2 regions of the Pseudomonas sp. No.117 genome follow, and region 1 is predicted to be linked to the other one. Evidence: predicted binding sites of a transcription regulator. Region 1 holds the regulator's gene; the other holds the start of a gene.
The links. The regulator LexA, encoded in region 1, represses DNA repair genes until DNA is damaged. The targets are predictions, from matches to a motif close to CTGTNTNNNNANACAG.

Region 1 (16,025 bases):
CCTGGCCACGCCGAAAAAGGCCCAGGTACGCTTCGAGGTGGTGCGCGAGAAGGGCGAAGCCTTCAAGCCGCTGAACGAAGCCCAGGCCAAGGCCGCCCTGGCCAAGTTGGAAAAGGCCGCCTATCGCATCACCAAGCGCGAGGACAAGCCGACCAGCAGCCGGCCTTCGGCACCTTTCATCACCTCCACCCTGCAGCAGGCGGCGAGCAATCGCCTGGGCTTCGGGGTGAAGAAGACCATGATGATGGCCCAGCGTCTCTATGAGGCCGGCTACATCACCTATATGCGTACCGACTCGACCAACCTGTCGGGCGATGCCATCGCCATGGCCCGCGGCTACATCGAGAGCGAATTCGGCAAGCAGTACCTGCCGGAAAAGGCCAATGTCTACGGCAGCCGCGAAGGTGCTCAGGAAGCGCACGAGGCTATCCGCCCGTCCGACGTCAACGTCAAACCCAACAGCCTGTCGGGCATGGAGCGGGACGCCGAGCGCCTGTACGAACTGATCTGGCGCCAGTTCCTGGCCTGCCAGATGCCGCCGGCCGAGTACCTGTCCACCACGGTGACCGCCGCGGCAGGGGACTTCGAGCTGCGTGCCCGCGGCCGCATCCTCAAGTTCGATGGCTACACTCGCGTGCTGCCGCAGCAGAGCAAGCCGGGCGACGACGACGTCCTGCCTGAGATGAAGCAGGGCGAGGACCTCGGCCTGGTCAAGCTCGACCCGAGCCAGCACTTCACCAAGCCGCCGGCGCGCTTCTCCGAAGCCAGCCTGGTCAAGGAGCTGGAGAAGCGTGGCATCGGCCGGCCCTCCACCTATGCTGCCATCATTTCCACCATCCAGGATCGTGGCTACGTGACGGTGCACAACCGCCGTTTCTATGCCGAGAAGATGGGCGACATCGTCACCGATCGCCTCAACGAAAGCTTTGCCAACCTGATGGACTTCAGCTTCACCGCCAACATGGAAGGCAACCTGGACAACGTGGCCCAGGGCGAGCGGGACTGGAAGAACCTGCTCGACGAATTCTATGGCGACTTCAAGCAGAAGCTGGAAACCGCCGAGGCCGGCGAGAAGGGCATGCGGGCCAACCAGCCCACCCTGACCGACATTCCCTGCCAGGTCTGCGGCCGGCCGATGATGATCCGCACCGCCTCCACCGGGGTCTTCCTCGGCTGCTCGGGCTATGCCCTGCCGCCCAAGGAGCGCTGCAAGGCCACCATCAACCTGGTGCCGGGCGACGAGATCGCCGAGGACGACGAGGGCGAGTCCGAGTCCCTGGTCCTGCGCGGTAAGCACCGTTGCCCCATCTGCAGTACCGCGATGGATGCCTACCTGATCGACGAGCACCGTAAGCTGCACGTCTGCGGCAACAACCCGGATTGCCCGGGCTACGAGATCGAAGAGGGTAGCTATCGCATCAAGGGCTACGAGGGGCCGTCGCTGGAATGCGACAAGTGCGGCAGCGAGATGCAACTCAAGACCGGCCGCTTCGGCAAGTTCTTCGGCTGTACCAACCCGGCCTGCAAGAACACCCGCAAGTTGCTCAAGAACGGCGAGCCGGCCCCGCCGAAGATGGATGCCGTGCCCATGCCGGAGCTGCGTTGCGAGAAGGTCGACGATACCTATGTGCTGCGTGACGGTGCCTCGGGCCTGTTCCTCGCCGCCAGTGGTTTCCCGAAGAATCGCGAGACCCGCGCGCCGCTGGTCAGCGAATTGCTGCCCCATCGCGACGAGATCGATCCCAAGTACCATTATCTGCTCAGTGCCCCGGTGAAGGATGGCGAGGGGCGTCCGGCGGTGATCCGCTTCAGCCGCAAGACCAAGGAGCAATACGTGCAGACCGAGGTCGAGGGCAAGCCCACCGGCTGGAAGGCCTTCTATGACGGCAAGAAGTGGCAGGTGGAAGAGAAGCGCTAGGGCATAGTCGACCCTGGCGGAGAGAAGCCGACCGGTGCGCCGGTCGCAGGAGAAGGGCATGGCCAACGAGCGTTACACCCGGACCAACCAGAAGCTCTATTTCGCCGGCCTGGCGCTGGACAGCTGGCGCTCGGCCCAGGCCGCGCCCTCGGCGCATAGCCAGGGGCGTATCATGGCCGAACGCGAAGCCAGCCTGTTCCACCTCCACGGGGCCCTGCTGGGGCTCTGCCAGGAAGTGGCGGGTTTCTACCGGCATCCCACCATGGAGGCCACCTCCCTGGCAGTCTTGCTCGCCCCCGAGGCGCTGCACGAGACGCCCAGTCCGGAGATGGGTGAACTGGCGGAGCTGGCCGGTAATCCGGAAACCTGGCTCGCGCGGCTGATCGCCGAGTACCAGCGCCTGCTGCAGCCGCCCCAGGCACCCCGTCGCCCCAAGCAGGATCCGACGCTGCCGTTGATCGAAGCGGTCAGTCTCGAGCCGGCCGAGCCGGAGTTGGGACTGGACGAGGTGGAAGCTTGGCGGCAAAGCCTCAAGCAGACGGCGCTCCGGTTTCGCGGCGCCATGACCGAGTGGTAGGGCCGGCAGTTCTGGTATCCCACCCTTGGCGGCCGTCAGGACGATGGCCTTGCAGACCGTCGAAAAAGGCTCAGGCAAGTCAGCCTCTCAGACCCCACGCTGTTACACTGTCCGCTTAGCTGTGGAGATACTGAATGACTACTGCCTACCTGGAAATCGTTGAACTCTCCGATGGTCGCATCGTGTTGCGCCGTGCGGACGACGAGGAAGCCCTCGTTACCCTGGAGTTCTCCAGCGATGCCAAGGATTTCCTGCATGGACAGCAGATAGAGGTGGCCAAGGCCATGTTCAACCTGGGCGTGCAGATGGCCGGTCGACTGGCCGAAGGCGATAGCCTGCAACGCGACGATCAACCGCGCGTCCTGCACTGATCCCTCATTGAGATACCGGCATTCTGTTCTGGAATGCCGTCCTTACGCCTCGTATCGCCCGTCTTCCATCACGCGAATCTGATGTTCAGGCTCTGGCTGCTGCCCTGGGCCGCGGCGCGCGCCAGTTGCTGCTTGCCCGCGTCACTCAGGTCGTGCAGCCAGCTGATCACCGTATGGCTCTGCCCCTTGCGCAGCACCTCGCAGGCCAGTTGCAGCGTCTTGGCCGCGCTGGGCGTTTGCAGCAGGAGTACCCGCTCGGGATTCAGGTGGGTACTGCGCAGCCAGGCATTGCTCAGCAGGGAGGGCGGGGTGACCAGGGTCAGCCAGCGCGCATCGTCCTTCTCGCTGAGTTGGCGCAGGATGGGCGCGAGCAGTTGCAGGCATTGCTCCTGGCTACCGTGCAGGGACATCTCGCTGAAGGTGTCCGGCAGCGGCGCAACCGGCAGTTCCCGTACCGGCTTGCCAGGCTTGGGCAGGAAGGCGGTCAGCTCCTGCAGCAGCAGGGGGGCCAGCTCCCGCTCTTGAACGGACGAGCGCGGTGCATCGAACATCAGGGGAAATTGCATGGCGACCTCCTCGAGGCGACTTGATCAAATCCACTTGAGGTCATGTACCACCACTACATGACGTCAATGTTCTCCGGCCTGGTCTTGAGCGCTTTCTGGAGCGCAAACCGATACCCCCGATCAAGACTTCGGCGCAAGGCGAAAAGCAGTTGAATAGGGGCTGGCGATGAGGCCAGCCCTGGACGTCAGCGGCGGATGACGCCGACGCTTAACCCTTCGATGGCGAATTCCTGGGTGGAAAGATCGACTTCGATAGGGGAGAACTCGGGATTTTCCGCCAGCAGGGTGACCTGGTTGCCCGAGCGCTTGAATCTCTTCACGGTGACCTCGTCGCCCACCCGGGCCACGACGATCTGGCCGTTGTGCACCTCGCGGGTCACATGCACGGCGAGAAGGTCGCCATCTAGGATGCCGACGTCCTTCATGCTCATGCCCTTGACCTTGAGCAGGTAGTCGGCACGCGGCTGGAAGAAGGCCGGATTGATGGCGCAGTTCTCCTCGACGTTCTGCTCCGCCAGGATGGGGGCACCGGCAGCGACCCGACCGATGACCGGCAGGCTTTCGTCGGCCTTGCGCGAGGTATCCAGCCCCGGAATGCGGATGCCCCGGGAAGCGCCCGGCGTCATCTCGATGGCGCCCTTGCGCGCGAGGGCCTTCAAATGCTCCTCGGCCGCGTTCGGCGATTTGAAACCAAGCTCCTGCGCGATCTCCGCGCGGGTGGGCGGAAAGCCATTGGCTTCTAGGCAACGCTTGATGAAGGCCAGGATCTCGGCTTGTCGCGGTGTCAGTTTCAGCATGATGCACGTCGCGTCGTCTAATGATGCTGTGATTATATACAGTAACTTCGGGTGGCAGGCAAGGCCGTCGCCCAGGCTTCTGACGACAGGCTGGATTGCGCACCAGTGGCGGCCAAGGGGTGGGGAAGGCCGCTGGTTTCCGCGAGTCTCGCACCGGGCCGACATTGACTCCGATAGCGTTTGAAACATATGTTTCAAACGGAATTCATCTACCGAGGCAGATCATGGCGCAGTCGGATACCGTTGAGCGCATCCTGGATGCGGCCGAGCAGCTGTTCGCCGAGCGTGGGTTCGCCGAAACCTCGCTGCGGCTCATCACCACGCGGGCCGGGGTGAACCTGGCGGCGGTCAATTACCACTTCGGCTCCAAGAAGGCGTTGATCCAGGCGGTGTTCTCGCGCTTCCTCGATCCCTTCTTCTTCAATCTGGATCGAGATCTGGATCAGTGGCAGCCGCAGAATGGCGAGCAGATGAGCCTGGAGACGCTGCTGAATCTGCTGGTCGATCATTCGATCGCCATCAAGCCGCGGCATGGCAACGATCTCTCGGTGTTCATGCGGCTGCTGGGCCTAGCGTTCAGCCAGAGCCAGGGCCACCTGCGCAAGTATCTCGAGCAGAACTATGGCCGCGCCTTCCGGCGTTTCCTGTTGCTGATGAATCATGCGGTACCCGAGATCCCGCCGCTGGAGCTGTTCTGGCGCGCCCACTTCATGCTCGGCGCCGCGGTGTTCAGCATGTCCGGCATCAAGGCGTTGCGGGCCATCGGCGAGAACGACTTCGGCGTCGATACCCATACCGAGCAGGTGCTGCGGCTGATGGTGCCCTTTCTCGCCACCGGCATGCGCGCGCCCACCGCGATGCACGAGCCTGAGCTGGCCCGGGCGCAGTATCGGCCACGGCGGTCGACGCCCGTCGAGGCGGCCGAGACCTACTAGGCTGCGGGGGCGAGGGTGGCTGGGGTAAGCTTGCGTCCCTTTCACGGCGCCGTGCGCCGGAGCATTCGGACGAGGTACCCATGCAAGGCTCCCTGATGGTCGATATCGCTGGCACCTGGCTCACCGCCGAGGATCGGCAGTTGCTGCGCCAGCCGGAGGTGGGCGGACTGATCCTGTTCGCCCGCAACATCGAAACCCCGGGGCAGGTCCGCGAGCTGTGTCGGGCGATTCGCGCGGTGCGGCCGGAGCTGCTGCTGGCAGTGGACCAGGAGGGCGGTCGTGTCCAGCGGCTGCGGCGCGACGTGGTGCGCCTGCCGGCCATGGGCCAGTTGGCCGGACGCGCGGACAGCGTCGAGCTGGCTCGGCTCTGTGGCTGGTTAATGGCGACCGAAATCCTGGCGGTAGGACTGGACTTCAGCTTCGCCCCGGTACTCGACGTCGACCATCAACGCAGCCAGGTCATAGGGGCGCGCTCCTTCGGCAGCGCCGAGCAGGTGATCGAACTGGGCGGCGCCTTCATCGCCGGCATGAACGCGGCCGGCATGGCCGCCACTGGCAAGCACTTCCCTGGACACGGCTGGGCCGAAGCCGATTCCCACTATGCCATTCCCAGCGATGAGCGCGACCTGGAAACCCTGCAGCGTACCGACCTGCGGCCGTTCCAGGCGCTGCTGCCGAAGTTGGGCGCGGTGATGCCCGCCCATGTCATCTATCCGGCGGTGGATCCCCAGCCGGCCGGGTTCTCCCGGCGCTGGCTGCAGGACATCCTGCGCGGCGACCTGGGTTACCAGGGCGTCATCTTCAGCGATGACCTGTCGATGGCCGGCGCCCACGTCGCCGGCGATGCCGGCCAGCGCGTCGAGGCGGCGCTTACCGCCGGCTGCGACATGGGGCTGGTCTGCAATGACCGCGCCGCGGCCGAGCTGGCGCTGAGCCGGGTGCAGCAGCTGGGCGTCGCGCCCGCGCCACTGCTGGCCAGCATGAGGGCCCGGCGCCACGTGGATCTCGATTACCGGCAGCAGCCGCAGTGGAGCCAGGCTCTGCAGCGGTTACGCCAGGCTGAACTCATCTAGAGGACCTTCCCATGACCACCTACGCCATCATCGGCGGCACCGGCCTCACCGCGCTCGCCGGTCTGGAGCTGGACCAGGCCCAGACCTTCGACACCCCCTGGGGCGAACCCTCGGCGCCGATACAGCGCGGCCAGTACGCCGGTCGCCCGGTGCTGTTCCTGGCCCGCCACGGGCATCCCCATCGCATCCCCCCGCACCAGGTGAACTACCGCGCCAACCTCTGGGCGCTCAAGGAAGCCGGGGCCGAGGCCATCCTCGCGGTGAACGCCGTGGGTGGCATCCACGCCGCCATGGGCAGCGGCCACCTGTGCGTGCCCCATCAACTGGTGGACTATACCTGGGGGCGCGGCCACACCTTCTTCGAAGGCGCGGACCTCGAGCACGTCACCCATATCGACTTCAGCTTTCCCTACGACGAGCCCCTGCGTCAGCGGCTGCTCGGCGCGCTGCGTAGGCTGCAGCTGCCGCACAGTGACCATGGCGTCTATGCCGCCACCCAGGGGCCGCGGCTGGAGACGGCCGGGGAGATCGTTCGCCTGGAGCGCGATGGCTGCGACATCGTCGGCATGACCGGGATGCCGGAAGCGGCCCTGGCTCGCGAGCTGGGCCTACCTTATGCCTGCCTGGCGCTGGTGGTGAATCCGGCGGCTGGCAAGGTGCAGCGGGAGATCACCATGGCTGAGATCGAGGCCGTCCTGGCCAGCGGTATCGACCAGGTGCGCCAGGTACTGGCCGAGGTGTTGATAGCCGACTGATCGGCTCCTGCGCCGCTCCCGAGGGAATCTCGGGAGCGACGTGGGTTTCAACTGGCGGCCGGCGTCAGACGATCGAACAGGGCTTCCAGTACGTTGAAGCGCTCCTCGGCGCGTTCCATCGGCACCTGGAACTTGAACAGGGTCGCGCCTTCCAGCCGGTATTTCTTCGGCTGCGCCTGGATCATCTTCACCAGCACCAGCGGGTCTACCTGGGTATCGGCGGCGAATTCCAATCGCCCACCCTGGGGACCGGCATCCACCTTGACGATGCCCAGGCCTTCCGCACGCAATTTCAGCAGCGTCAGCCGCACCAGGTTTTTGGTCGGTTCCGGAAGCAGGCCGAAGCGGTCGATCATTTCCACCTGCAGTTCCTTGAGGGCTTCCTCGTCCGCCGCCGAGGCGATGCGCTTGTAGAGGATCAGTCGCGCATGGACATCGGGCAGGTAGTCTTCCGGGATCAGCGCGGGGACGCGTAGATTGATGTCCGGCCCACCGCCCAGGGGCTGCTCCAGATTGGGTTGCTCACCCTTGCGGATGGCCTTGACCGCGCGCTCGAGCATTTCCATGTAGAGGGTGAAGCCGACTGCCTGGATCTGGCCGCTCTGGCCTTCGCCGAGCAACTCGCCGGCACCGCGGATCTCCAGGTCGTGGGTGGCCAGGATGAAGCCGGCCCCCAGGTCCTGGGCGCCGGCGATGGCTTCCAGGCGCTTCTCGGCGTCCGGGGTCATGCCCTTGCGCGGCGGGGTGAGCAGGTAGGCGTAGGCCTGGTGGTGGCTACGGCCGACCCGGCCGCGCAACTGGTGCAGCTGGGCCAGGCCGAACTTGTCGGCACGCTCGATGATAATGGTGTTGGCGTTGGGCACGTCGATGCCGGTCTCGATGATTGTCGAGGCCACCAGTACGTTGAATCTCTTGTGGTAGAAGTCGCTCATCACCTGCTCGAGTTCGCGCTCGCGCATCTGCCCGTGGCCGATGCCGATGCGGGCCTCGGGCACCAGCTCCGCCAGCTCGCGGGCGCGCTTCTCGATGGTCTTGACCTCGTTGTGCAGGAAGTACACCTGACCGCCGCGCAGAAGCTCGCGCAGCAGGGCTTCCTTGATCACCGCGTTCTGCTCCTCCATGACGAAGGTGCGCACCGACAGGCGCCGCGCCGGCGGCGTGGCGATAATGGACAGGTCGCGCATGCCCGACACGGCCATGTTCAGGGTGCGCGGAATCGGCGTGGCGGTGAGGGTGAGGATGTCCACCTCGCTGCGCAGCGACTTGAGCTGTTCCTTCTGGCGCACCCCGAAACGGTGTTCCTCGTCGATGATGGCCAGGCCCAGGTCCTTGAACTTCACATCGCCCTGCAACAGCTTGTGGGTACCGATGATGATGTCGATCTTGCCTTCGGCCAGCTCGCGCGCCGCGGCCGCCACCTCCTGGGTCGACTTGAAGCGGCTCATCACCTCGACGCGCACCGGCCAGTCGGCGAAACGGTCGCGGAAGCTGTTGTAGTGCTGCTGGGCGAGCAGGGTGGTGGGCACCAGCACCGCCACCTGGCGTCCGCCGTGCACGGCGATGAAGGCCGCGCGCATGGCTACTTCGGTCTTGCCGAAGCCCACGTCGCCGCAGACCAGGCGGTCCATGGGCGTGCCGGCCAGCATGTCCTTGCGTACCGCCTCGATGGCGGCCTGCTGGTCCGGGGTTTCCTCGAAGGGGAAGCCGGCGGAGAAGGTGGCGTAGTCGACCGCCGGGTCCTTGAACGCATAGCCCTTGCGCGCGGCGCGGCGGGCATAGATGTCGAGCAATTCGGCGGCGACGTCGCGGACCTGCTCGGCGGCCTTGCGCTTGGCCTTCTGCCAGGCTTCCGAACCCAGCCTGTGCAGCGGCGCCAGGGCATCGTCGGTGCCCGAGTAGCGGGCGATCAGGTGCAGGCTGGCCACCGGTACATAGAGCTTGGCGTCGTCGGCGTATTCGAGCAGCAGGAATTCCTGGGGCTGGTCGTCCAGCTCCAGGGTGATCAGGCCCATGTAGCGGCCGACGCCATGGTCGATGTGCACCACTGGCGCGCCTTCGCGCAGCTCGGTGAGGTTCTTGATGACGTTGTCGCCGGCGTCGCGGCCCTTCTCGCGCCGGCGGCGCTGCATGATGCGCTGGCCGAACAGCGGATTCTCCGGGATCAGGGCGACGCCGGCGTCATCCAGTACCAGGCCTTCGTCCAGCGGCGCCAGGGCGATGGCGATGCGCTCGGCGCTCGCCTGGAAGGCCGCCCAGCCGTCGACCTGGCCGGGGCGCAGATTCAGCCGCGCCAGCAATTCCAGCAGCACCTCGCGGCGGCCCGCGCTCTCGGCGGTGAACAGCACGCGACCGGGGAAATCGGTGATGAAGTGCTCCAGCGCCGCCAGCGGCTGGCTGGCCTTGGCGTCAATGGCCAGGTCCGGCAGCGCCCGCGCGGCAAAGCGCTCGCGGCCCACGCCGGACTCCAGGTCCTCCGCGCCGATGACCACCCGTGGCCAGTTCTTCAGCCGGGCGAAGCAGTCTTCCACCGGTAGGAAGACTTCGGCCGGTGGCAGCAACGGGCGCTCCGGATCGACCCGGCGGTCCTCGTAGCGGGCACGGACGTCGGTCCAGAATTGCTCCGCCGCCTGCTCGATGCCCGGCAGGGAGAACACCTGGGTGTTGGCCGGCAGGTAGTCGAAGAGGGTGGAGGTCTCGTCGAAGAACAGCGGCAGGTAGTACTCGATGCCCGCCGGGGTGATGCCGCTGGCCAGATCCTGGTAGATGGGGCAGCGCCGGTAATCCACGTCGAAACGCTCGCGGAAGCGTGCGCGGAAGCCGGTTACGGCTTCCTTGTGCAGCGGGAATTCCCGCGCCGGCAGCAGGCGAATGCTGGCGACCTTGTCGATGGACCTCTGCGTTTCCGGATCGAAGGTGCGCAGCGTCTCGATCTCGTCGTCGAACAGGTCGATTCGGTAGGGCAGGCTGCTGCCCATGGGGAAGAGATCGATCAGGGCGCCGCGCACGGCGAATTCACCATGCTCGTACACCGTATCCACATATCTATAGCCGGCCGCTTCCAGGCGCGCGCGGGTAGCCTCCACGTCCAGCCGCTGGCCGACGTCCAGCACCAGGCTGCTGCCGAGCAGGAAACGCGTGGGCGCCAGGCGGTGTAGGGCGGTCGCCAGAGGGACTACCAAAATGCCGTGGGAGAGCTCCGGCAAGCGATAAAGGGTAGCCACCCGCTGGGAGATGATGTCCTGGTGGGGCGAGAAGACATCGTAGGGCAGCGTCTCCCAATCGGGGAAATTCAGCACCGGAAGTTCAGGGGCGAAGAAGCGCAGTTCCTGCTCCAGGCGATCGGCGGTCTGGCTGTCCTGGGTGATCAGCAGCGTGAAGCGGCGTGTCGCGGCCTTGGCGGCTTCAGCGATGGCGAGGGCTAGCGCGGCGCCGGGCAGGTTGCCCCACTGCTGGCGGCCGGCGGTTTCAGGAATTGACGGGGTACGCAAAACTGACACGCGGGCGGAACTCCGGTGGATTTCGGGAGGGTTGGGATTGTAACGACCGGGCATTCACGCTGTCAGTGCAGCAACGCGCGTTGATTGCCTGGGACAGGCTGCGCGGTCATAATGTAGTTCCTTTTTTCAGCTCCTACATAGGGAAGGATTTGTCGTGAGTCAGAAGCCTGAGCAGTGCCTTGAAGAATGGATCGATCGCGAAGCGCTCGCCGAGGCCATGATTCCCCTGATTGGTCAGCTGTACCGGAACAACAATGTTGTGACCTCGATTTACGGTCGCGGTTTGGTCAACCGTTCGGTGATCTCCATCCTCAAGGCCCATCGTTTCGCGCGCCAGATCGACAACGTCGAGCTGTCGGTGCAGGACACCTTCCCGCTGGTGAAGGCCCTGAGCGAGCTGGAACTGGGTGCCGCCTCCATCGACCTGGCCCGCCTGAGCCTGAAGTTCAAGGCCGAGGGTGCCGGTCGCGACCTCAAGGACTTCCTGCGCAGCGAGCTGTCCGCCGTGGTCGGCAAGCAGGGTGTCGAGCAGCGTAAGGGCACCGACGTCGTCCTGTACGGATTCGGTCGCATCGGTCGCCTGCTGGCCCGCATCCTCATCGAGCACCAGGGTAGCGGCGACGGCCTGCGCCTGCGCGCCATCGTCGTCCGCAAGGGCGCCGATAACGACCTGGTCAAGCGTGCCAGCCTGTTGCGTCGCGATTCGGTGCACGGCTCCTTCGACGGCACCATCACCGTCGACGAGGCCAACAGCACCCTGTGTGCCAACGGTACCCTGATCAAGGTGATCTACTCCAACGATCCCACCAGCGTCGACTACACCCAGTACGGCATCCAGGATGCCATCGTGGTCGACAACACCGGCAAGTGGCGCGATGCCGAGGGTCTGGGCCAGCACCTCAAGTGCAAGGGGGTTTCCCGCGTGGTGCTGACCGCACCGGGCAAGGGCAGCCTGAAGAACATCGTGCATGGCATCAACCATGACACCATCACCGCCGAAGACACCATCGTCACCGCGGCGTCCTGCACCACCAACGCCATCGTGCCGATCCTCAAGGCGGTCAACGACAAGTACGGCATCGTCAACGGCCATGTCGAGACGGTGCACTCGTACACCAACGACCAGAACCTGATCGACAACTTCCACAAGGGCGATCGCCGGGGCCGCAGCGCCGCGCTGAACATGGTGATCACCGAGACCGGCGCCGCCAAGGCCGTGGCCAAGGCCCTGCCGGAACTGGCCGGCAAGCTGACCGGCAACGCCATCCGCGTGCCGACGCCCAACGTCTCCATGGCGATCCTCAACCTGAACCTGGAGAACGCCACCAGCAAGGACGAGATCAACGAGTATCTGCGCACCATGGCGCTGCATTCGCCACTGCACAAGCAGATCGACTTCGTGAATTCGCCGGAAGTGGTGTCCAGCGACTTCGTCGGCTCCCGCCATGCGGGCGTGGTCGATGCCGGTGCCACCATCGTCAGCGACAACCGGGTCGTACTCTACGTCTGGTACGACAACGAGTTCGGCTACAGCTGCCAGGTCGTACGGGTGCTGGAAGAAATCGCGGGCGTCAACCCGCCGGCCTTCCCGGCCTGAGTCTTGCGCGCTAGGCAAGGCTGACTTGCGAGAAAAAACGGGAGCCCAGGCGGCTCCCGTTTTCGTTTTGTATGGGTTTTGCGCCACAATAGCCACCCGTGACAAGAGGTCGCAGCCCTGGGCTTGCGTCTCACGTCGGACGGCCTCGCGAGGCTGCCCGGCTCCAGCCGTCGCCTGCGGACGGCTAACCTTCTAAGGAGAAAGCATGGCGGTCTATAGCTACGATGTGGTGGTACTGGGTTCGGGACCGGCAGGCGAGGGCGCGGCGATGAACGCCGCCAAGAATGGTCGGCGGGTGGCGGTGGTGGACAATCGCCAGGTGGTCGGCGGCAACTGCACCCACCTGGGCACCATTCCGTCCAAGGCGCTGCGCCATTCGGTCAAGCAGATCATCCAGTTCAACACCAACGAGATGTTCCGCTCCATCGGCGAGCCGCGCTGGTTCTCCTTTCCCGATGTGCTGCGCAGCGCCGAGCGGGTGATCGCCCGCCAGGTGTCCTCGCGCACCAGCTACTACGCGCGCAACCGTGTCGACCTGTTCTTCGGTACCGCCAGCTTCGCTGACGAGAACACCATCGAGATCGTCAACCTGCGCGGCGACCTGGAGCGCCTGGTGGCCAAGCAGGTCATCATCGCCACCGGCTCGCGGCCCTATCGCCCCATGGACGTGGACTTCAGCCATCCGCGCATCTATGACAGCGACACCATCCTGTCGCTGACCCACACCCCGCGCCGGCTGATCATCTACGGCGCCGGGGTGATCGGCAGCGAATACGCATCGATCTTCAGTGGACTCGGCGTACTGGTCGACCTGATCGACAACCGCGACCAGTTGCTCAGCTTCCTCGACGACGAGATCTCCGATGCCCTGAGCTATCACCTGCAGAACAACAACGTGCTCATTCGCCACAACGAAGAGTACGAGCGTATCGAGGGCCAGGAACACGGGGTGGTGCTGCACCTGAAGTCCGGCAAGAAGCTGCGCGCCGATGCCCTGCTCTGGTGTAACGGCCGCACCGGCAACACCGATCACCTGGGGCTGCCGAACGTGGGCATCTCGGTGAACAGCCGTGGCCAGGTCAGCGTCGACGAGAACTACCGGACCTCGGTGGGCAACATCTACGCTGCGGGCGACGTCATCGGCTGGCCGAGCCTGGCCAGCGCCGCCTACGACCAGGGTCGTTCGGCCTCGGATAACATCCTGCACGACAACAACGGGCGGGTGGTCAACGACATTCCCACCGGCATCTACACCATTCCGGAGATCAGTTCGCTGGGCAAGACCGAGCGCGAGCTGACCCAGGAAAAGGTGCCCTACGAGGTGGGCAAGGCCTTCTTCAAGAGCATGGCGCGGGCACAGATCTCCGGCGAACCGGTGGGCATGCTGAAGATCCTCTTCCACCGCGAGACGCTGCAGGTGCTCGGCGTGCACTGCTTCGGCGACCAGGCCTCGGAGATCCTGCACATCGGCCAGGCGATCATGAACCAGCAGGGCGAGGCGAACAGCATCCGCTACTTCGTCAATACCACCTTCAACTACCCGACCATGGCCGAGGCCTACCGGGTGGCGGCCTTCGATGGCTTGAATCGGTTGTTCTGAGTCGGCTCACATCGTGGCCATGGGCCGCTCCTACAGGATCCGTAGGAGCGGCCCATGGCCGCGATCATCTGTGATCAAGACTGCGTAGGAGCGACCGCGTCGGCGGACCGCCATGGCCGCGATGATAGGTAGGTTGGGCTGAGCGTAGCGAAGCCCAACAGTGCCACGTTCGAGATGGGCTGTTGGACTTCGACGGTGGAGCTGCCTCAGCCCAACCTACGAAAGCTCAACTTACCGGCTATCGCGGCCATGGGCCGCTCCTACCGGCACGGACGTCACCGTCGGAGCGGCCGCATCGGCGGATCGCCATGGCCGCGAGGGGAGCCGATCCAGAACCGTAGCGTGGAAAACGGCGGCGCCTTTTCCACTGCAAGTTCGCTACGGGGAGCACCCTCACCCCAACCCTCTCCCATGGGGAGAGGGGGCTAGTCGAGCAGCACCGTCAGCCCAGGCAGCTCGTAGGTTGGGTTGAGCGCAGCGAAGCCCAACACGCCCCAGGCTTCGACCCGCGCCAGCTGCTACCCCAACGTTCGCCGCGCCAGGCTCGGAAAATCGGTGATCAGGCTGTCTGCACCGAAATCAGCCAGGCGGCGCATCAGGCTGGCGTCGTTCACCGTCCAGACCGAGACATGCAGGCCCTGGCGCTGGGCCTTGAGCAGGCGTTCCGGGGTACACAGCGTCCAGTTCAGCGCCAGCAGGTGGCACCCGTAGTGGGCCGCGACCTTGAGCGGATCCAGCCAGGCGTATTCCGCCACCAGGCCGCGCGCCAGGTGTGGCGTATCGCGCTGCAGGGCGCGCAGGACCTCGCGCGAGGAGCTGGTCACAGTCACCCTGTCCTGCAGGCCGAACTCCGCAACCAGCTGAGCGATGGCCTTGACGGTCTGCGCCGCGCGCACCCGCGAGGCGCTCTTCACTTCCAGTTGCCAGTGCTCGAAGTGGCATTGCTCGAACAGCTCGCGCAGGGTCGGGATGGGGCTGGGACGTTGCCAGACCGGTCCGCCCTGGCGGGCATCCAGGGCCACCAGGTCGGCGACGAGCTTCTCGCTGACCTTGCCGCCACGGCCGGTGGTGCGTTTCAGGGTCGGATCATGGATCACCACCAGCTCGCCGTCCCGGGAGAGGTGCAGATCCAGCTCGCAGCGCCTGACGCCCAGCTCCAGGCACAGCTCGAAGCCGGCCAGGGTGTTTTCCGGGGCTTCGCCGCGGGCGCCGCGGTGTCCGTAAATAAGGGTCATGAAGGCTCCTTGGCGCTAGGGTGAGGGGACCGGGCGCCGCGGTTCGCGGACCGCATCCAGCACCCGGTCGTTTTCGAAGTAGACACTGAACTCGCGATAGTCCCAGCGGCGAATGGGCGGCCGGCCGACGGGGGCGTGCTCTTGGTCGGGCAGGCCGAAGCGCTCCAGCACCTGGCTACGACTGTCACCGCGTGCCGGCAGAGGGGTGCCGGGATCGCCCTGCTGGCCGAGTGCAATCTGCAGGGTCTCGGCGCCGCCGGGGAGGGCGGCGCCCAGCAGCAGGAGCGCCAGCCAGGTGCGATTCACGCCTCGTCTCCGCGGTCGGCGCGGCGGACCCGGGCCTGCTGGCGCAGGACATGGCGGGCCAGCAACTGGCGCTGGGCGTCTTCCAGCGCGATGAAGCTGGTGCCGATTTCGTAACCGCCGGCTACCGCCTGGCAACCGGTCACCTCGGCCAGCACCTGCAGGCCCAGGCCCTGGGGCGGCAGGGCCATGCGCAGGTCGAGCCGGGTGCCCAGGGCATAGGGTTCGGCGTCGACGAAGGCCAGGCCGCCCTCGGACAGCACCACGTCGCGGGTGGCGCCGCTGTCGTGCAGGAGGTTCCAGGTGAAGGCCTGGCCGAGCAGGTCGAGGCGCTTGTGCACCAGCCGCAGGCAGGCGGTGACGGCGCGGTCGCGCTCGTCCAGGTTGCGCAGCAGGTGACGGGATTCGAATTCCAGCTGATGCAGTTCACTCAGGAGTGCGAACAGCGGCGCGGTCTCGCCGGGGACCCCGTCGGCAGGGCTGATTTGCAGTGCGATACGGTCGGTGATGCGATAGTATTCCCGCCGTTCACGCGCGTCTGGGGTGGTCATGTCGGGCCGCTCCGTGGGTGATGGCCCCGAGTGTAGCCGGCGAGCCGGCACGGTGTCGCCGTCCAACCCGCCGGGCGCCTACGTCTTTCCGCCGTGCAAGCGAGCCTATGTTCAGACCCCTGCCGATCTACCTTGGCCTGCGTTACGTCCGCGCCAAGCGCCGCAATCATTTCGTCTCCTTCATCTCGCTCACCTCCATGATCGGCCTGGCCCTCGGCGTCGTCGTCATGATCGTGGTGCTGTCGGTCAT
Region 2 (16,025 bases), on a different contig from region 1:
GGACAGGCGCGGTGGTGTCCACGCTATTGCCGCTGTCGCTACCCATGATCTGCTGTTCGCGACTGGTGCCGGGCATGAAATCACCGGCCAGGCCGCTCAGCTGGTTGTTGCCGTTGAAGACCAGGCTGACGCGCTCTTGCTTCCGCTGGCCACCGGCAGCCTGCAGGCTGTACAGGTAGTCCCAGCGATCAGGATGGAAGGTGTCTTGGATCAGCGGCGTACCCATGATAAACCGGACTTGTTGCCGGGTCATTCCGGGGCGCAACTGGTCTATCATATCCTGGGTGACGACGTTGCCCTGCTGGATGTCGATCTTGTAAACCCCCGGCAGAGAGCAGCCGGCGAGCATGGCTAGGCCCATCAGAGAGAGCCCGGTCAGCGTTTGCTTGAGGTTTTGCATCGGTGGGAGACTTCCACTATCTTGCTGGGCAACGAAGCACCGATCATACCCGTATTCCCGAGGGCTGCGAAAGCACTCGGCACCGAGAAAGAGCATGGTAGAGAACAACGAACTCCGCAAAGCGGGTCTGAAAGTGACCCTGCCGCGCGTCAAGATATTGCAGATGCTGGACACCACCGAGCAGCGCCACATGAGCGCCGAAGACGTCTACAAGGCGTTGATGGAAGCGGGCGAAGACGTGGGCCTGGCGACGGTCTACCGGGTCCTCACCCAATTCGAGGCGGCTGGTCTGGTGGTGCGCCACAACTTCGATGGCGGCCATGCCGTGTTCGAGCTGGCTGATACCGGACACCACGATCACATGGTGGATGTGGATACCGGCGAAGTCATCGAGTTCACCGATGCCTCGATCGAAAAGCGCCAGCGCGAGATCGTCGAAGAGCACGGTTTCGAGCTGGTCGACCACAACCTGGTGCTGTACATCCGCCAGCGCAAGTGAAGAGCCAGACATGAAAAAGGCGACCTTTGAGTCGCCTTTTTCATGTCTGGCTGTAGCCCTAAGCTAGCGGCTCACCACCAGCTTGCGGGCATGGGCGAGGGATTCGCGGGTCAGGTCGACGCCGCCCAGCATGCGCGCCACCTCTTCCACACGGCGGGCGCGGTCCAGCTTGGCCACCGCGGTGCGGGTCTCGTCGGTGCCGCGTTCCTTATGCACGAACAGATGCTGGTGGCCCTGGGCGGCGACCTGGGGCAGGTGGGTGACCGTCAGTACCTGGCCGCGTTCGCCCAATTGCCGTAGCAGCTGGCCGACCACCTCGGCGGTCGGGCCGCCGATACCGACGTCCACCTCGTCGAAGACCAGCGTCGGTGTGCGCGAGGTCTGGGCTGTGATGACCTGGATGGCTAGGCTGATGCGCGACAGCTCGCCGCCGGACGCCACCTTGGCCAGCGGGCGCAGCGGCTGGCCGGGGTTGGCGCTGACGCGGAACTCGACGCCTTCGTTGCCCAGCGGCTGGGGTTCGCCAGTGCTGCCGGGCGTAAGCGTGATACTGAAGCGACCGCCCGGCATCCCCAGGCGCTGCATTTCCGTCTCCACCGCCGCAGCGAGTTCCGGTGCCCGCTGTTCACGCAGGCGACTCAGTTCGCCGGCCTTTTCCTGATAGTGGCGCTCGAAGGCAGCCAGCTCTTCCTGTAGGCGCTCCAGGGCGACGTCGTCGGCGTCCAGCGATTGCAGTTCGGTGCGTAGCTGCTCGTGCAGCTCCAGCAGCCCTTCCGGTTGCACCCGATGTTTGCGGGCGAGGCTGTAGACGCTGTCCAGGCGCTCCTGGACGGCTTGCTGGCGCGCGGGGTCGGCTTCGAAATGGTCGACGAAGCGATTGAGTTCATTCATCGCTTCCTCGATCTGGATCTGGGCGGAAGCGAGCAGGTTGCTGGCCTCCTCGATCTGTGCCGGCGGACGATCGAAGGCGGTCAGGCGGGCCACGCTGGCGTTGAGGGCCGACAGCGCATTGCCCTGCTCGTTTTCGGTGCAGAGGTCCATGGCCTGACGGCAGGCCAGCAGGATGTGCTCGGCGCTCGCCAGGTCGCTTTGCTCCTGTTCCAGCGCCTGCAATTCGCCCTCAGCCAGGGCGAGGTTGTCGAGTTCCTCGAGCTGGTAGCTGAGCAGCTGGTGGCGGGCACGTTGCTCGTCGCCGTTGCGGGTCAGGCGTTCCAGGGTCTGGCGCACCTGGCGCCAGCGCTGGGCGGCGAGCTGGACCTGGCGGACCAGCTCGCCCGCGCCGGCATACTCGTCCAGCAGCCGGCGATGGGTATCGAGCCCCAGCAGCGACTGGTGCTCGTGCTGACTGTGGATGTCGATCAGCAGGCCACCCAGGGTCTTGAGGTCGGCCAGCGGGCAGGGCGAGCCATTGATGTAGCCGCGCGAGCGACCTTCACGGGTGATGACTCGGCGCAGCAGGCAGGGACCGTCCTGCTCGAGGTCGCGCTCGGCGAGCCACTGGCGGGCCTCGGGGATATCGGTGGTGTCGAAGCTGGCCAGGACGTCGGCCTTGTCGGCGCCAGGCCTGACCGCGTCGCTGTCGGCGCGGTCACCCAGGGTAAGGCCGAGGGCGTCGAGCATGATGGACTTGCCGGCGCCGGTTTCGCCGGTGATCACGGTCATGCCGCGCTCGAGGTCGAGGTCGAGGTGTTCGACGATGGCGTAATTGCGGACGGACAGATGCACCAGCATGCGACGATCTCCGAAAGCGGTTTCTGGTTGTTTATACAGTGCCGTTCGGGCACTGGCAATCCATACAGCTCTTGAAGCGCCGGCCGGTGGCCCCATATAGGCGCCATCGAACAAGGCGTCGTCCATTAGAGGGCACGCCCACCGGCATTATCACAGGAGGACTCCATGGCCGACGAACAGAACTCCCAGACTCCCGAGCACGAGGCCGCGGCCCAGGGCGACGTCCAGCACGAGGACCTCGCTGCCCGCGTCGCCACGCTCGAAGAGCAGCTCGCCGCTGCCCAGGATCAGTCGCTGCGCAGCGTCGCCGAACTGCAGAACGTGCGTCGCCGCGCCGAGCAGGACGTGGAGAAGGCGCACAAGTTCGCCCTGGAAAAATTCGCCGGCGATCTGCTGCCGGTGCTCGACAGCCTGGAGCGTGGCCTGGAGCTGTCCAATGCCGCGGACGAGACCCTCAAGCCCATGCGCGAAGGCATGGAGCTGACCCTGAAGATGCTGCAGGACACCCTCAAGCGCTATCAGGTCGAGGCCGTCGATCCCCACGGCGCGCCCTTCAATCCTGAACACCACCAGGCCATGGCCATGGAGGAGAGCGCCACTGCCGAGCCGGGCAGCGTGCTCAAGGTGTTTCAGAAGGGCTATCTCCTCAATGGTCGCCTGCTGCGGCCGGCGATGGTGGTAGTCAGCAAGGCCCCTGCAGCGCAGCAGCCGAGCATCGACGAAAAGGCTTGAAATTCTTTCGCTCGGCCCCATCTGGTAGGCAAGCGAACATCAAAGGCCCCCTGAGCGGGCCGCGCGGAATCTGAGATTTCTGGAGAAGACTACATGGGCAAGATTATCGGTATCGACCTGGGGACGACCAACTCCTGCGTCGCGATCCTCGAAAACGGCAACGTCAAGGTACTGGAAAACGCCGAAGGCACCCGTACCACGCCGTCCATCATCGCCTACACCAACGATGGCGAGACCCTGGTCGGCCAGCCGGCCAAGCGCCAGGCGGTGACCAATCCGCAGAACACCCTGTACGCGGTTAAGCGCCTGATCGGTCGGCGTTACGAAGAAAACGTCGTACAGAAAGACATCCAGATGGTCCCCTACAAGATCGTCAAGGCGGACAACGGTGACGCCTGGGTCGAGGCCAAGGGCCAGAAGATGGCGCCGCCGCAGGTCTCTGCCGAAGTCCTGAAGAAGATGAAGAAGACCGCCGAGGACTACCTGGGCGAAGCCGTGACCGAAGCGGTCATCACCGTCCCGGCCTACTTCAACGACAGCCAGCGCCAGGCCACCAAGGATGCCGGTCGCATCGCCGGTCTGGACGTCAAGCGCATCATCAACGAGCCCACCGCGGCTGCCCTGGCCTATGGCCTGGACAAGGCCAAGGGCGACCACACCGTGATCGTCTATGACCTGGGCGGCGGCACCTTCGACGTCTCGGTCATCGAGATCGCCGAGGTCGACGGTGAGCATCAGTTCGAGGTGCTGGCCACCAACGGCGACACCTTCCTGGGCGGCGAAGACTTCGACATCCGCCTGATCGACTACCTCGTCGAGGAATTCAAGAAAGAAAGCGGCATGAACCTCAAGGGTGACCCGTTGGCCATGCAGCGCCTGAAGGAAGCTGCGGAAAAGGCCAAGATCGAGTTGTCCTCGGCTACCCAGACCGACGTCAACCTGCCGTACATCACTGCCGATGCCAGCGGTCCCAAGCACCTGAACGTCAAGGTCTCCCGCGCCAAGCTGGAGTCGCTGGTGGAAGAGCTGGTCGAGCGCACCATCGAGCCGTGCCGTACTGCGCTGAAGGACTCCGGCCTGGACGTCTCCGACATCCACGAAGTCATCCTGGTGGGCGGTCAGACCCGCATGCCGCTGGTGCAGAAGCGCGTGGCCGACTTCTTCGGCAAGGAAGCGCGCAAGGACGTCAACCCGGACGAAGCCGTTGCCATCGGTGCCGCCATCCAGGGCGCCGTGCTGGCCGGTGACGTCAAGGACGTGCTGCTGCTGGACGTCACCCCGCTGACCCTGGGCATCGAGACCATGGGTGGCGTGATGACCGCGCTGATCGAGAAGAACACCACCATCCCGACCAAGAAGTCGCAGGTGTTCTCCACCGCCGACGACAACCAGGGCGCCGTGACTATCCACGTGCTGCAGGGCGAGCGCAAGCAGGCCGCGCAGAACAAGTCGCTGGGCAAATTCGACCTGGCCGAGATCCCGCCGGCGCCGCGTGGCGTACCGCAGATCGAGGTGACCTTCGACATCGACGCCAACGGTATCCTCAACGTGTCCGCCAAGGACAAGGCCACCGGCAAGCAGCAGTCCATCGTCATCAAAGCGTCCTCCGGTCTGTCCGAGGAAGAGATTCAGCAGATGGTGCGTGACGCCGAGGCCAATGCCGACGAGGATCGCAAGTTCGAGGAGCTGGCCGCGGCCCGCAACCAGGGTGATGCCCTGGTGCACGGTACCCGCAAGATGCTGACCGAGGCGGGCGACAAGGCCACCGCGGAAGAGAAGAGCACCATCGAGAAGGCCATTGGCGAACTGGAAACCGCCGTCCGCGGTGACGACAAGGACGCCATCGAAGCCAAGATGAATGCCCTGTCCCAGGCCTCCGCGCCGCTGGCCCAGAAGCTCTATTCCGAGCAGGGTGCTGGCGCCGGTGCCGAAGGCGCCTCGGCCAAGGCGGACGGTGATGCCAAGAAGCCCGGCGACGACGTGGTCGATGCCGAGTTCGAGGAAGTGAAGGACAACAAGTAAGCCCCGTGCTTACCGCACCTGGCGGGCTTCGGCCCGTCGGATCCGCCACGCGGGAGCCTGCTCCCGCGTTGGCGTGTCTGGAGGGTGAGAAAATTTAAGGTGCAGAAAGTCTATGGCCAAACGTGATTACTATGAGGTGCTCGGGGTCGAGCGCGGCGCCAGCGAAGCCGAGCTCAAGAAGGCCTACCGACGCCTGGCGATGAAATACCACCCGGACCGCAATCCGGGTGACGCGGCTGCCGAAGAGCAGTTCAAGGAGGCCGCCGAGGCCTACGAAGTGCTGTCCGATGCGGGCAAGCGCTCGGCCTACGACCAGTACGGCCATGCTGGCGTCGATCCGAGCATGGGCGGCGGCGGCTTCGGTGGTGCGGCGGGTGGTGCGAGCTTCTCCGACATCTTCGGCGACGTCTTCAGCGACTTCTTCGGCGGGCGCGGCGGCGCCGGTGGTCGGGGCGGTCCGCAGCGCGGTGCCGACCTGCGCTACACCCTGGATCTTGATCTGGAAGAGGCCGTGCGCGGGACCACGGTCACCATTCGCGTGCCCACCCTGGTCGAGTGCAAGGTCTGCGACGGCAATGGCGCCAAGCCGGGTACCTCGGCGTCCACCTGCCCGACCTGCGGCGGCATCGGCCAGGTGCGCATGCAGCAGGGCTTCTTCTCGGTGCAGCAGACCTGCCCGCGCTGCCACGGCAGCGGCAAGATCATTCCCGAGCCCTGCACTGCCTGTCATGGTCAGGGGCGCGTGGAAGAACAGAAGACCCTGTCGGTCAAGGTGCCGGCAGGCGTCGACACTGGCGACCGCATCCGCCTGACCGGCGAGGGCGAGGCCGGGACACTGGGTGGCCCCAGCGGCGACCTCTATGTCGTGGTCAACGTGCGCGAGCACTCGATCTTCCAGCGCGACGGCAAGCATCTCTATTGCGAGGTGCCGATCAACTTCACCGATGCCGCCCTGGGTGGCGAGCTGGAAGTGCCGACCCTGGATGGCCGGGTCAAGCTGAAGATCCCCGAGGGTACCCAGACCGGCAAGATGTTCCGCCTGCGCGGCAAGGGCGTGACGCCCGTACGCGGTGGTGGTGCCGGTGACCTGATGTGCAAGGTGGTGGTAGAGACCCCGGTCAACCTGAGTCGCCGCCAGCGCGAGCTGCTCGAGGAATTCCGCAACACCCTGCAGAGCGACAGCTCCCATTCGCCCCGGGCCAGTGGCTGGTTCGACGGCATGAAGCGCTTCTTCGACGACCTCTAACCCGGCCTGGGCGCCGTCGCGCGGCGGCGCCCGGCCAGCAGCCTGGAGCTGATGATGCGACGTATAGCTGTAATGGGCGCCGCGGGGCGCATGGGCAAGACCCTGATCGAAGCGGTCCAGCAGACCCAGGGCGCCGCCGGCCTGACCGCCGCGGTGGATCGGCCGGAGAGCAGCCTGGTCGGTGCCGATGCCGGTGAGCTCGCTGGTATCGGTCGCAATGGCGTGATGCTGTCGGGCGATCTGGCGCGCGTGCTGGATGATTTCGACGTCCTGATCGACTTCACCCATCCCAGCGTCACCCTGCAAAACCTGGCGCTCTGCCGCAAGGCCAGGAAGGCCATGGTCATCGGCACCACCGGTTTCACCGCCGAGCAGAAGCTGACCCTGCTGGAGGCGAGCAAGGAAATCCCCATCGTCTTCGCCGCCAACTTCAGCGTCGGCGTCAATCTCTGCCTCAAGCTACTGGATACCGCCGCCCGGGTGCTGGGCGACGAGGTCGACATCGAGATCATCGAGGCCCATCACAGACACAAGGTCGATGCCCCATCCGGTACCGCCCTGCGCATGGGCGAGGTCGTCGCCCAGGCACTGGGTCGCGATCTGGAAGAGGTCGCCGTCTACGGGCGCGAAGGCCAGACCGGTGCCCGTGATCGCCAGACCATCGGCTTCGCCACCGTGCGAGCGGGTGACGTGGTGGGCGACCACACCGTGCTGTTCGCCAGCGAGGGGGAGCGGGTGGAGATCACCCACAAGGCCTCCAGTCGCATGACTTTCGCCAAGGGTGCGGTCCGTGCGGCCCTGTGGCTCAAGGACAAACAGCCGGCGCTATATGACATGCAGGACGTACTGGAGTTGCGCTGATTCGCTCGCGAGGGTGCAAGCAGCGCTCAATTCGTGTACAATGCAGCTTTAGTGTATCCACTAAAAGCTAGCGCAGAATGAAATCACAACATTAAAACGGGATGACTCTTCGAGATGTCATCCCGTTTTTTTGCACCCTGCGTTTGCCCGCCAAGGCTTGATTTTCGGAGGTCTTCTTGACTAAGCCAGCCATACTCGCACTTGCCGATGGCAGCATCTTTCGCGGTGAATCCATCGGTGCCGACGGCCACACGGTCGGCGAAGTGGTGTTCAACACCGCCATGACCGGCTACCAGGAAATCCTGACCGATCCTTCCTATGCGAAGCAGATCGTCACCCTGACCTATCCGCACATCGGCAACACCGGCACCACGCCGCAGGATGGCGAGGCCGCCCAGGTGTGGGCCGCCGGACTGATCATCCGTGACCTGCCGCTGCTGGCCAGCAACTGGCGCAACAAGCAGTCGCTGCCCGAGTACCTCGAGGAAAACGGCACCATCGCCATCGCCGGTATCGACACCCGTCGCCTGACCCGCATCCTCCGCGAGAAGGGCGCCCAGGATGGCTGCATCCTCACCGGTGCGGATGCCACCGAGGAGCGCGCCCTGGAACTGGCGCGCGCCTTCCCCGGCCTGAAGGGCATGGACCTGGCCAAGGAAGTCAGCGTCAAGGAGCGCTACGAGTGGCGTTCCAGCGTCTGGTCGCTGGAGACCGACAGCCACGCCGAGATCCCGGCCGAGCAGCTGCCCTACCACGTGGTGGCCTTCGACTACGGCGTCAAGCTGAACATCCTGCGCATGCTGGTGGCCCGTGGCTGCCGCATCACCGTGCTGCCGGCCCAGACCCCGGCCAGCGAAGCCCTGGCGCTGCAACCCGACGGCATCTTCCTGGCCAACGGCCCGGGCGATCCCGAGCCGTGCGACTACGCCATCAAGGCGATCCAGGACGTCCTGGAAACCGAGATTCCGGTGTTCGGCATCTGCCTGGGCCACCAGTTGCTGGCCCTGGCTTCCGGCGCCAAGACGGTGAAGATGCCCAACGGTCACCACGGCGCCAACCATCCGGTGCAGGATCTCGACAGCGGCGTGGTGATGATCACCAGCCAGAACCACGGTTTCGCCGTGGACGAAGCCAGTCTGCCGGCCAATGTGCGGGCCACCCACAAGTCGCTGTTCGACGGCACCCTGCAGGGCATCGAGCGCACCGACAAGGTCGCCTTCAGCTTCCAGGGTCACCCCGAGGCGAGCCCCGGTCCGCACGACGTGGCGCCGCTGTTCGACAAGTTCATCCAGGCCATGGCGGCGCGCCGCTAAGACGGGAGGAGGGTAAGGCTCATGCTGGCGAATCTGGGTGTCATCGACTTCTGGACCTATGTGGTCGGGACCCTGTTCGTCATCCTGCTGCCCGGTCCCAACTCCTTCTTCGTGCTCGCCACCAGTGCCCAGCGCGGCATCCGCAGCGGCTACCAGGCGGCCTCGGCCGTGTTCCTCGGTGATGCTGTGCTGATGCTGCTTTCGGCCCTGGGAGTGGCGTCGCTGCTCAAGGCGGAGCCGCTGTTCTTCCAGATCCTCAAGTATCTGGGCGCGGCCTACCTGTTCTACCTCGGCTGGAGCATGCTGCGTGGCGGACTCAAGTCCTGGCGCAGCCCGGCTCAGGGCCAGGCCGAGGCGACCCTGCGCGAAGACGTCCACCAGCCGTTCCGCAAGGCGCTGCTGCTGAGCCTGTCGAACCCGAAGGCGATCCTGTTCTTCGTCTCCTTCTTCATCCAGTTCGTGGACCCCGGTTATGCCCATCCGGCGCTGTCCTTCCTGGTGTTGGGCGCGGTACTGGAAGCGATCAGCTTCTGCTACCTGTCGTTCCTGATTTTCTGTGGTGTGCGCCTGGCGGCCTGGTTCCGCCAGCGGCGACGCCTCAGCGCAAGCGCCACCGGTGGCGTCGGCGCCCTGTTCGTGGGGTTCGGTGTGAAGTTGGCCACCGCGACCCTGACCTGATTACCTGCATTCGAGAAGCCCATGCCTAAGCGTACAGACATCAAGAGCATCCTGATCCTCGGGGCCGGCCCCATCGTCATCGGCCAAGCCTGCGAGTTCGACTATTCCGGCGCCCAGGCCTGCAAGGCCCTGCGCGAGGAAGGCTTCCGCGTCATCCTGGTGAACTCCAACCCGGCCACCATCATGACCGACCCGGCCATGGCCGACGCCACCTACATCGAGCCGATCAAGTGGGCCACCGTGGCCAAGATCATCGAGAAGGAGCGGCCCGACGCCCTGCTGCCGACCATGGGCGGCCAGACCGCGCTGAACTGCGCCCTGGATCTGGAGCGTCACGGTGTGCTGGAGAAATTCGGCGTCGAGATGATCGGTGCCAATGCCGATACCATCGACAAGGCCGAGGACCGCTCGCGCTTCGACAAGGCCATGAAGGACATCGGCCTGGCCTGCCCGGTCTCGGGTATCGCCCACACCATGGAAGAAGCCTACGGCGTGCTGGAGAAGGTCGGCTTCCCCTGCATCATCCGTCCGTCCTTCACCATGGGCGGCACCGGTGGCGGCATCGCCTACAACCGCGAAGAGTTCGAGGAAATCTGCACCCGCGGTCTGGACCTGTCGCCGACCAACGAGCTGCTGATCGACGAATCCCTGATCGGCTGGAAGGAATACGAGATGGAGGTGGTCCGCGACAAGAAGGACAACTGCATCATCGTCTGCTCCATCGAGAACTTCGACCCCATGGGCGTGCACACCGGTGACTCCATCACCGTGGCCCCGGCCCAGACGCTGACCGACAAGGAATACCAGATCATGCGCAACGCCTCCCTGGCGGTGCTGCGCGAGATCGGCGTCGAGACCGGCGGCTCCAACGTCCAGTTCGGCATCTGCCCGAACACCGGACGCATGGTGGTGATCGAGATGAACCCGCGGGTATCGCGTTCGTCGGCCCTGGCCTCCAAGGCCACCGGCTTCCCCATCGCCAAGATCGCCGCCAAGCTGGCCGTCGGCTACACCCTGGACGAGCTGCAGAACGACATCACCGGCGGTCGTACCCCGGCGTCCTTCGAGCCGGCCATCGACTACGTGGTCACCAAGATCCCGCGCTTCGCCTTCGAGAAATTCCCCAAGGCCGACGCCCGCCTGACCACCCAGATGAAGTCCGTGGGCGAGGTCATGTCCATCGGCCGGACCTTCCAGGAATCTCTGCAGAAAGCCCTGCGCGGCCTGGAAGTCGGCGTGGTCGGCTTCGATCCCAAGCTGGATCCGGCCGATCCGGAAGCCGATGGCACCCTCAAGCGCGAGCTGACCGTACCGGGCGCCGATCGCATCTGGTACATCGGCGACGCCTTCCGCCAGGGCTACAGCCTGGACAAGGTCTTCGAGCTGACCCGCATCGATCCCTGGTTCCTGGTGCAGATCGAGGACCTGATCAAGGACGAGGAGCGCATCAAGACCCTGGGTCTGGCCGACCTCGACTATGACCTGATGCGCAAGCTCAAGCGCAAGGGCTTCTCTGATGCGCGCCTGGCCAAGCTGCTCGGCGTCACTGAGAAGAACCTGCGTGCCCATCGCCACAAGCTCAAGGTGCTGCCGGTGTACAAGCGAGTGGACACCTGCGCCGCCGAATTCGCCACCGACACCGCCTACCTCTATTCCACCTACGAGGAAGAGTGCGAGGCCAAGCCCAGCGGTCGCGACAAGATCATGATCCTCGGCGGCGGTCCCAACCGCATCGGCCAGGGTATCGAGTTCGACTACTGCTGCGTGCACGCGGCCCTGGCCATGCGTGAAGACGGCTACGAGACCATCATGGTTAACTGCAACCCGGAAACCGTCTCCACCGACTACGACACCTCCGATCGCCTGTTCTTCGAGCCGGTGACCCTGGAAGACGTACTGGAAATCGTCCGCGTCGAGCAGCCCAAGGGCGTCATCGTCCAGTACGGCGGCCAGACCCCGCTCAAGCTCTGCCGCGCCCTGGAAGAGGCCGGTGTGCCCATCATCGGCACCAGCCCCGACGCCATCGACCGCGCCGAAGACCGCGAGCGCTTCCAGCAGATGGTGCAGCGCCTCAACCTGCGCCAGCCGGCCAACGCCACCGCGCGCAGCGAAGACGAAGCCCTGGCCCTGTCGAAGAACATCGGCTATCCGATGGTGGTCCGTCCCTCCTACGTGCTGGGCGGCCGGGCGATGGAGATCGTCTACCAGGAAGAAGAACTCAAGCGCTACATGCGCGAAGCGGTCAAGGTGTCCAACGACAGCCCGGTGCTGCTCGACCACTTCCTCAACTGCGCCATCGAGGTGGACGTGGATGCGGTGTGCGACGGCCAGACCGTGGTGATCGGCGCCATCATGCAGCACATCGAACAGGCCGGCGTGCACTCCGGTGACTCCGCCTGCTCGCTGCCGCCCTATTCGCTGCCCAAGCACATCCAGGACGAGATCCGCGAGCAGGTCAAGAAGATGGCCCTGGAGCTCGGCGTGGTCGGCCTGATGAACGTGCAGATGGCCGTGCAGGGCGAGGACATCTACGTCATCGAAGTCAACCCGCGCGCCTCCCGGACCGTGCCCTTCGTCTCCAAGTGCATCGGCGAGTCGCTGGCCAAGGTGGCCGCCCGCGTCATGGCCGGCAAGACCCTGGCCGAAGTGGGTTTCACCCAGGAAATCATCCCGCCGTTCTTCAGCGTCAAGGAAGCGGTGTTCCCCTTCAACAAGTTCCCCGGCGTCGACCCCATCCTCGGCCCGGAGATGAAGTCCACCGGTGAGGTGATGGGGGTCGGCGACAGCTTCGGCGAAGCCTTCGCCAAGGCTCAGCTGGGTGCCAACGAGATCCTGCCGAACTCCGGGTGCGCCTTCATCAGCGTGCGTGACGACGACAAGCCCGAAGCCGTACAGGTCGCCCGCGATCTGGTCGGCCTGGGCTTCGAGGTGGTCGCCACTGCCGGTACCGCCCGGGTGATCGAGGCCGCCGGTCTGCCGGTGCGGCGCGTGAACAAGGTGACCGAAGGCCGTCCCCATGTGGTCGACATGATCAAGAACGACGAAGTCACCCTGATCATCAACACCACCGAAGGCCGGCAGTCCATCGCCGATTCCTATTCGATCCGCCGTAATGCCCTGCAGCACAAGCTCTGCTGCACCACCACCATTGCCGGCGGCCAGGCCATTTGCGAAGCTTTGAAATTCGGCGCCGAGAAGACCGTGCGCCGGCTGCAAGATCTGCATGCAGGAGTTGAGGCATGACCAAGTACCCCATGACCGTCCAGGGCGCTCGCGCCCTGGAAGACGAACTCAAGCACCTCAAGACCGAGCTGCGCCCGCAGATCACCCAGGCCATCGCCGAAGCGCGTGAACTGGGTGACCTCAAGGAAAACGCCGAATACCATGCCGCCCGCGAACAGCAGGGCATGGTCGAGGCGCGTATCCGCGATATCGAGGGGCGTCTGCAGAATGCCCAGGTGATCGACGTGACCGCCTTGCCGCATACCGGCAAGGTGATCTTCGGCACCACCGTGGAAATCGCCAACACCGAGACCGATGAGGCCGTGACCTACCAGATCGTCGGTGACGACGAGGCGGACATCAAGCAGGGCAAGCTGTCGGTGGGTTCGCCCATCGCCCGCGCCCTGATCGGCAAGGAAGAGGGGGACGTGGTGCTGGTGAAGACCCCGGGTGGCAATGTCGAATACGAAATTGTCGCTGTCCGCCACGTCTGAGCGCCGCCCCTCGGGCTGGCTCGCCAGGCTGCTCGCCGCCGCCTGGCAACTGGCCCAGGTGTTCTGGGTCGGCCCCTTGGTCGCCCTGCACCTGTGCATCCCGGTGGCCCTCGCCCAGGCGGGCTGGGCGCCGCTGCTGATCCAGTCCGGGCGTGAGGAATTGCTGCGCATGATGCTCAGCGCCGCAGCCGGTGGCGTCTTCACCCAGGTCGTGGTGCTGGTGTGGTGGGCAGGGGTCACCGCCCTGTGGCGTGACCTGCGCGGCCAGCTGCTGCTGGCCAGTGCGCTGGCCGTGGTGCTGCAGAACGAGCTGGCGCGCTTCTGGACCGGGCCGACCGCCCTGGCCGGCTACCTGGTCCTGTTGCTGTGCGGTCTGATCCTGGTACTGCAGCCCGTCCCCGGGCGGGTACCGGGAAATCAGGCGGTATAGCGCACCACGTTGGACAGGTTGCGATTCTGCTCGCGCGCCTTGCGGTAGATCAAAGCCATCTTGCCGATCATCTGGACCAGCTCGGCCTTGCTCGAGGCGCACAGCTCATCGATCAGGGCGCGACGATCTTCACGTTCGGTGACGGCCAGCTTGATCTTGATCAGTTCGTGATCGTTCAGCGCGCGGTCGAGCTCGCCCAGTACGCCTTCGCTGAGGCCGTTCTCACTGATGGTGACCACCGGCTTGAGTTGATGACCGATCGCCTTGAACCGCTTTTTAAGCTCGTTATTGAGCGCCATAATTCACCCCGGATAAAAGCCGTACAGTTTATCCCAGCTGCCCGGTGTCGCCCAGCGATACGCGAAAACTTAGCGTCGTGCCCGGCGAGGGCTGTCGTCCCTGCTCAAGGAATACCTTGGAGTGGGCGAGGTCAAGGCGCCCTGGAAGGACGGCGAGATCCCGACGGCAATTTGCTGCCGCAATCCAGTAGGGCGGGTTACCGTAACGGTCCGCCTCGGCAATACACGGGTCGGCTGTAAAGGGCCTTGTTATTTCCCACTTGGCCCCCATATGAGCGAGCTGAGTACGCTGGAGTGATCCGGGGCGCTGCGGGGTGCAGGCGTTGCCATCTGCCTGCAGGTGGTATGCGTCCCGCGTGCGGGGCTCTGGCGCCGCTGTCCGCGTCGCGGGACCAGATCGCGCCAGCAATCTCTATTGGGTCGCGGTTTTAGGGGCAATTGAGAGAATTGATAGCCGCAACGTCTGCCTTGCCCTAGAGTCAAAGGCAGAAGACTCATATAGCGTTACAGACGATGTCTGCCGTGGGCCAGGCTTTGTGTAGTAACTTACCGGTCACTGCCGGTTTCGCTTCGAACGGTTTACCCACGAAACCGGCGCAGAGGGTAGTCAATTGAACGACATGGCAAAGAATCTGATCCTGTGGCTGATCATCGCCGCGGTGCTCGTCACCGTGATGAACAACTTCTCCAGCCCCAACGAACCCCAAACGCTCAACTACTCCGACTTCATCCAGCAGGTGAAGGACGGGCAGATCGAGAGCGTGACCGTGGATGGCTATGTCATCACCGGCAAGCATCGGGATGGCGATCCCTTCAAGACCATCCGGCCGGCGATCCAGGACAATGGCCTGATCGGCGACCTGGTCAACAACAGCGTCACCATCACCGGCAAGCAGCCCGAGCAGCAGAGCATCTGGACTCAGCTGCTGGTGGCCAGCTTCCCAATCCTGGTGATCATCGCGGTCTTCATGTTCTTCATGCGCCAGATGCAGGGTGGTGCCGGCGGTCGCGGCGGACCCATGAGCTTCGGCAAGAGCAAGGCGCGGCTGCTGTCGGAAGACCAGGTCAAGACCACCTTCGCCGACGTCGCCGGTTGCGACGAGGCCAAGGAAGAGGTCACCGAGCTGGTCGAGTTCCTCCGTGATCCAGGCAAGTTCCAGCGCCTGGGCGGCCGCATTCCCCGTGGCGTGCTGATGGTCGGCTCGCCCGGTACCGGTAAGACCCTGCTGGCCAAGGCCGTGGCGGGCGAGGCCAAGGTGCCGTTCTTCACCATCTCCGGTTCCGACTTCGTCGAGATGTTCGTCGGCGTGGGTGCCAGCCGCGTTCGCGACATGTTCGACCAGGCCAAGAAACACGCACCCTGCATCATCTTCATCGACGAGATCGATGCAGTCGGCCGCCATCGTGGCAATGGCATGGGCGGTGGTCACGACGAGCGTGAGCAGACCCTGAACCAGTTGCTGGTCGAGATGGACGGCTTCGAGATGAACGATGGCATCATCGTCATCGCCGCCACCAACCGGCCCGATGTCCTCGACCCTGCGCTGCTGCGCCCCGGTCGTTTCGACCGTCAGGTCGTGGTCGGCCTGCCGGACATCCGGGGCCGCGAGCAGATCCTCAAGGTGCACATGCGCAAGGTTCCCGTCGGCGAGCGTGTCGATGCCGGCGTCATCGCGAGGGGTACTCCGGGCTTCTCGGGTGCCGACCTGGCCAACCTGGTCAACGAGGCTTCGCTGTTCGCCGCCCGAGCCAACAAGCGCATTGTCGACATGCGCGAGTTCGAGCTGGCCAAGGACAAGATCATGATGGGCGCCGAGCGCAAGACCATGGTCATGTCCGAGAAGGAGAAGCGCAACACCGCCTACCACGAGGCAGGTCATGCCATCGTCGGTCGCCTGGTGCCCGAGCACGACCCGGTCTACAAGGTTTCCATCATTCCCCGTGGCCGCGCCCTGGGCGTGACCATGTTCCTCCCCGAGGAGGATCGCTACAGCCTGTCCAAGCGTGCCCTGGAAAGCCAGATCTGCTCGCTGTTCGGCGGCCGTATCGCCGAGGAGATGACGCTGGGCTTCGAGGGCGTGACCACCGGCGCTTCCAA

Region 2: the regulator LexA is predicted to act here: its motif matches at 2,654-2,669, upstream of recN (DNA repair protein RecN).

What each region holds. Positions count from the first base shown of each region.
Region 1 covers NZ_BAAJNP010000009.1:78,575-94,599, forward strand. Annotated here, with positions in the region: gene topA (type I DNA topoisomerase) at 1-1,918, shown strand, start outside; gene ACYJP6_RS21325 (DUF6586 family protein) at 1,977-2,495, shown strand; gene ACYJP6_RS21330 (hypothetical protein) at 2,630-2,866, shown strand; gene sulA (SOS-induced cell division inhibitor SulA) at 2,935-3,432, opposite strand; gene lexA (transcriptional repressor LexA) at 3,618-4,229, opposite strand; gene ACYJP6_RS21345 (TetR/AcrR family transcriptional regulator) at 4,454-5,164, shown strand; gene nagZ (beta-N-acetylhexosaminidase) at 5,245-6,237, shown strand; gene ACYJP6_RS21355 (S-methyl-5'-thioinosine phosphorylase) at 6,249-6,992, shown strand; gene mfd (transcription-repair coupling factor) at 7,040-10,489, opposite strand; gene ACYJP6_RS21365 (glyceraldehyde-3-phosphate dehydrogenase) at 10,644-12,086, shown strand; gene sthA (Si-specific NAD(P)(+) transhydrogenase) at 12,292-13,686, shown strand; gene ACYJP6_RS21375 (glycerophosphodiester phosphodiesterase) at 14,205-14,921, opposite strand; gene ACYJP6_RS21380 (phosphodiesterase) at 14,937-15,227, opposite strand; gene ACYJP6_RS21385 (PilZ domain-containing protein) at 15,224-15,775, opposite strand; gene ACYJP6_RS21390 (lipoprotein-releasing ABC transporter permease subunit) at 15,883-16,025, shown strand, end outside.
Region 2 covers NZ_BAAJNP010000011.1:7,269-23,293, forward strand. Annotated here, with positions in the region: gene ACYJP6_RS23820 (outer membrane protein assembly factor BamE) at 1-400, opposite strand, end outside; gene fur (ferric iron uptake transcriptional regulator) at 495-899, shown strand; gene recN (DNA repair protein RecN) at 963-2,630, opposite strand; gene grpE (nucleotide exchange factor GrpE) at 2,796-3,362, shown strand; gene dnaK (molecular chaperone DnaK) at 3,456-5,384, shown strand; gene dnaJ (molecular chaperone DnaJ) at 5,497-6,630, shown strand; gene dapB (4-hydroxy-tetrahydrodipicolinate reductase) at 6,685-7,491, shown strand; gene carA (glutamine-hydrolyzing carbamoyl-phosphate synthase small subunit) at 7,668-8,804, shown strand; gene leuE (leucine efflux protein LeuE) at 8,826-9,482, shown strand; gene carB (carbamoyl-phosphate synthase large subunit) at 9,504-12,725, shown strand; gene greA (transcription elongation factor GreA) at 12,722-13,198, shown strand; gene ACYJP6_RS23875 (hypothetical protein) at 13,161-13,628, shown strand; gene ACYJP6_RS23880 (YhbY family RNA-binding protein) at 13,616-13,927, opposite strand; gene ftsH (ATP-dependent zinc metalloprotease FtsH) at 14,548-16,025, shown strand, end outside.